DNA from 2 places in the Salinicoccus roseus genome. Region 1 is predicted to be linked to the other one. Evidence: predicted binding sites of a transcription regulator. Region 1 holds the regulator's gene; the other holds the start of a gene.
The links. The regulator CtsR, encoded in region 1, represses protease genes until heat stress. The targets are predictions, from matches to a motif close to ATGGTCAATAAAGGTCAAACA.
Positions count from the first base shown of each region.

Region 2: a site for CtsR is predicted at 735-755, ahead of clpP (ATP-dependent Clp endopeptidase proteolytic subunit ClpP). Genes of this name have one in related genera too.

Region 1 covers NZ_RKQJ01000002.1:358,925-361,328, forward strand. Annotated here, with positions in the region: gene EDC33_RS08810 (protein arginine kinase) at 1-386, opposite strand, end outside; gene EDC33_RS08815 (UvrB/UvrC motif-containing protein) at 340-888, opposite strand; gene EDC33_RS08820 (CtsR family transcriptional regulator) at 863-1,330, opposite strand; gene EDC33_RS08825 (NupC/NupG family nucleoside CNT transporter) at 1,538-2,404, shown strand, end outside.
Region 2 covers NZ_RKQJ01000001.1:1,242,294-1,244,697, forward strand. Annotated here, with positions in the region: gene EDC33_RS06305 (threonine/serine exporter family protein) at 1-541, opposite strand, end outside; tRNA gene EDC33_RS06310 (tRNA-Arg) at 560-631, opposite strand; gene clpP (ATP-dependent Clp endopeptidase proteolytic subunit ClpP) at 811-1,404, shown strand; gene EDC33_RS06320 (TIGR01777 family oxidoreductase) at 1,521-2,404, shown strand, end outside.

The DNA.
Region 1 (2,404 bases):
ACGCCCATCGTCTGGATGCGCAGGTGATCCTCTTCGTTGACCATGATGGAAACGGATTCGTCTTCACTAATATAACTGAGCAGCCCCTGCTTCGTAAACAATGGGCTCACCAGGTGCTTTTCGACCAGCAGCGCCTTGTCCTCGAACTGGAGGCCGGACATCTCCACACGCCGGTAGCCTGTGAGTGTCTTTTCCAGTTTCTCAAGCACCGGCGCAATGGCATCATTTCCCTTCATCATGTATGGGAAGGGCAGATGACTCACGTTACGGGCGAGCCTCACCCGCGCGGACATTTCAACCGGCAGCTCCTCTGATTCCTGCATCCACGGGCTGATGTGATCATATCCCATCATCATCACCTGCCTGTTCCAGCGCCTTGATTTCATCACGTACTACCGCTGCCTCCTCGAACTCCTGCGCTTCGACGAGCTTTGCGAGTTCACCCTTCAGCTGTTCGAGCTGCTTCTTCGTCTTCAGTTGGGCACGCGCCTTCACAGGCACCTTCCCGACATGCTCCGACTGGTGGGCCTGCACCCGGCTGATGATGTCGGCTGCCTGACTGCCGAAAGTGGTATAGCAGTCGGGGCATCCGAATTTCCCCATCTGTACGATGGTGTTGATGGTGGACCCGCATGTCGCACACTGCTTCGGACGCCGTTTTGTCTGCTGCAGGGATGGGTGCTCGGACAGTGATTTGAGCAGCTTCTGTATGTTGAAGCTGTCGTCCGGATAACTGAAGTCATTCTCGAATGAGGCATTGGCACACTGCTCGCACAGGAACTTTTCGGTCTTTTCGAAGCCATTGCCCTTTGAGATATGGATCGTTGCCTCTCTTTCGTTGCATGATTCACATTTCATCTCATCACTCCTCTGTGTAGAGAATGACATCTATCACCCTCATCAGTATATTCGCACGGAGGCGGTCACGGTATGGCAGATCGAGCATCAGAGATTCCCTCTCCAGTACTGCATCTATGATTTTCGCTTCCTTCATTGTAATTACTTCGTTCTCCATCAGCGACTGTACGATGTGCTTGGCATTCTGCTGAGAGATGCCGTCGCCGATCAGCTGCTTCAGGCGTGCCAGATACTCGGATTTGGAGTGGGTCTCCACCTTGGTGATCCGGATGTATCCGCCGCCGCCCCTCTTGCTCTCCACGGTGTAGCCATGTTCATTGGTGAAACGGGTCTTTATCACGTAGTTCAGCTGCGAGGGGACACAGTCGAATTTCTCTGCGATATGCGCGCGTTTTATTTCCACGACTTCACCGCCGGATTCTTCAATCAGCTGTTTGAGGTATTGTTCGATTATATCCGACATGTTGCGCATTACATCACCCCTTTTGACCTTCTTTGACTAAATTATATATCCTATAATCAAATATGGCAAATGTAATGTTTTTTTATATCCACCCTTTATTTTTGTAAACGTTTGCATTATAATGAATCGGGATGATTTTGTCACATGATTACATATACAGACAATAACGCCATGCTATATAATGAATACAACTTAATCTTTTATGAGGTGAAATTCTTGAATATTCTTATGGGTATCATCGGGATCGCATTCACTTTCTTCCTCGCATGGCTTGTGAGCAGCAACCGCAAGCTTGCCTTCAAAAAATGGAAGAACATTCTGATCCTGCTCGGTATACAACTGCTTTTTGCTTTCATACTTCTTTCCACAGGCGCCGGCCAGGCCGTCATCGAATTCCTGGCAGCCGGATTCAACACGCTGCTCGGCTTTGCCGCTGAAGGTGTCGGATTCGTCATGGGCGACCTGACGACACTCGGAGACGGTTCTCCGGCAGATGTCTTCTTCTTCAATGTACTGCTGCCGATCATCGTCATTTCGGCACTGATCGGTATTCTGCAGTTCACCAAACTGCTGCCGCTGATCATCCGCGGACTCGGCTTCCTGCTGACGAAGGTCACAGGCATGGGCTACCTTGAGTCCTACAACGGTGCGGCATCCATGATCCTCGGTCAGTCAGAGGTCTTCATTTCACTGAAGAACCAGCTGCCACACCTTCCGAGGCACCGCCTCTATACACTATCTGCACAGGCGATGAGTTCCGTATCCCTGTCCATCGTCGGTGCCTATATGACAATGCTCGAACCACAGTATGTCGTTACGGCGATCGTACTCAACCTGTTCGGTACATATGTCATCGTCCACATCCTCAACCCGTATGAAGTGACGGATGCGGAAGATGCGGCCGATGTCGATGACAACCCGGATGCAGGCAAATCATTCTTCCAGATACTCGGGGACTACATCATGGATGGTGCAAAAGTCGCCATGACCGTTGCAGCGATGCTGATCGGTTATATCGCACTCATCGCCATCCTGAACGAAGCGTTCCTGCTCATCCCGGGAATGGAGATCACATTCCAGGAC
Region 2 (2,404 bases), on a different contig from region 1:
CTGTGAAGAACTGGACCCGTGTATAACGCTGGATGCCCTCCATCAGGAAGACGCCTCCGGCACCTCCTATGAAGGCAGCCGGAATATCCCTTGCGATCCCCTCGAAAAGCAGCAGGAACATGATGCCGATGACGCCGCCCGAGAGGACGAGGAGCCACAGTGGGAAAAACCGCGTATTATGTATCTTTTCCATTCCCCTTATCGCCTGCTTCAAAGGCAGCCCGTCGGAAATCCTCCTGGACAGCTCGTTGACGACCATGACCTTCTCCAGATTGTTGGACCGTTCCTCGATACGCAGCGTCTGGGTCAGCGCATAATCGTTCAGGGAAAAAATAATGACCGTGGGAGTGACGAAAACCTGGGCATTTTCAATACCATAGTTCGAAGCGATGCGCAGCATCGTATCTTCAATACGGTATGTTTCAGCTCCACTCTCCAACAGCATCTTCCCGCAATTGATCGCAATGTAGAATACATCGCGTACAAAATCTTCGCCAAGGACTTCATCTGGAGCTTCTATAACCTCAAGTTCGCCACTCACACGGCCCACCTCGATTGACACCCCCGGAGAGAATCGAACTCCCATCTCAAGAACCGGAATCTTACGTGTTATCCATTACACCACGGGGGTATGATAAAATCATATTAATATTTCTTAATAAAGCATATACAAGTATAGCAATAATTTCAAATGAATTAAAGGCTTAATTTTACTCTTTATAGCAGATGTTTTTCTTTTGACCTAATTTGACTAATGTGGTATAAATGAATTAGTGAATGATAGCAATCATATTCCCAGGAGGTAATACAATGAACTTAATACCTACAGTAATTGAACAGACAAACCGCGGAGAACGTGCCTATGATATCTACTCTAGACTGCTCAAGGACAGGATCATCATGATCGGCACAGGCATCGACGACAACGTAGCGAACTCCGTCGTCAGCCAGCTGCTCTTCCTGCAGGCACAGGATCCGGAAAAGGATATATTCCTCTATATCAATTCCCCAGGCGGCAGTGTGACTGCCGGCATGGCGATCTATGATACGATCCAGCACATCAAACCGGATGTACAGACGATCTGCCTCGGCATGGCGGCATCCATGGGCTCATTCCTGCTCGCTGCAGGTGCCAAGGGCAAAAGGTTCGCACTGCCTAATGCTGAAGTCATGATCCACCAGCCGCTCGGCGGGGCGCAGGGTCAGGCGACAGAAATAGAGATCGCAGCCAAGCACATCCTGAGAACACGCGAGAAACTTAATAAGATCCTTGCCGAGCGCACCGACCAGCCTCTGGACAAGATCGAAAGGGATACGGACCGCGACTTCTTCATGACAGCGGAAGAAGCTAAGGAATACGGCCTCGTGGACGAAGTGATGGAGCCTGAAAAGCTTAAAGGCTGATCCGTTCCAGATGGAAAGCGTCGGGAGAGATTTTCTCCCGACGCTTTCTTTTTTTGGGTGAATCCTGATTATACATATACTTTAAAGGCTATAAAGACACTAAGGAGCGTGATGATATGAATATATTGATAACAGGCGGTTCAGGTTTCGTCGGTTCCAGGCTGACGGATATATTGAAGCAGGAGCAGGACCACGTCTATATACTCAGCCGCAGTGACCGTAATTCGGACCACCCTTTCGTGCATTATATACAGTATGACCCGGATCATCCGGAAGATGATTCCTGGATGGAGGATATGCCGCTCAAGGTGGACGCCATCTACAATCTGGCCGGCGCTTCGCTTCAGGAGAAATGGAGTGATGAACACAAGGAGGAAATATTCAATTCAAGAGTGACTGTCACCCGCATGCTCAGGCGCTGGGTGGAACAGGCGGACATCACCCCGAAAGTGCTCGTCAATGCCAGTGCCATCGGCTACTATCCGGTCAGCAAAAGTGTCCGTTATACTGAAGCGGATCAGTTTGCGCCCCATGATTTCCTCTCCAGGGTGATTGTGGCCTGGGAAGGCGAGGCGGAGAAGTTCGAAGATTTGGGCGTCCGTGTCGTATGTGCACGATTCGGCCTTATACTTGACGCCGAGGAAGGGGCACTGCCGAAGATGAGCATCCCCTATAGGCTGGGGGCCGGCGGGCCCCTGGGAAGTGGTGAGCAGTGGTACAGCTGGATCCATATTGATGATCTCCTGAACGCCCTCCTCTATGTGGCGGTACACTCGGAAATCTCAGGACCGGTCAACTTCACCGCGCCCATGCCGCTCAGACAGAAGCAGTTCTCAAAATACTTGAGTTCCGCACTCGGTCGTCCGGATTTCATCAAAACACCGGCATTCGTGATAGAGAAACTGCTCGGGGAACAGTCACTCCTCATCTTGAAGGGACAGTATGTACTCCCTGAGGTGCTGATGGAAAACGACTTCAAATTCCTTTTCCCGACCCTTGA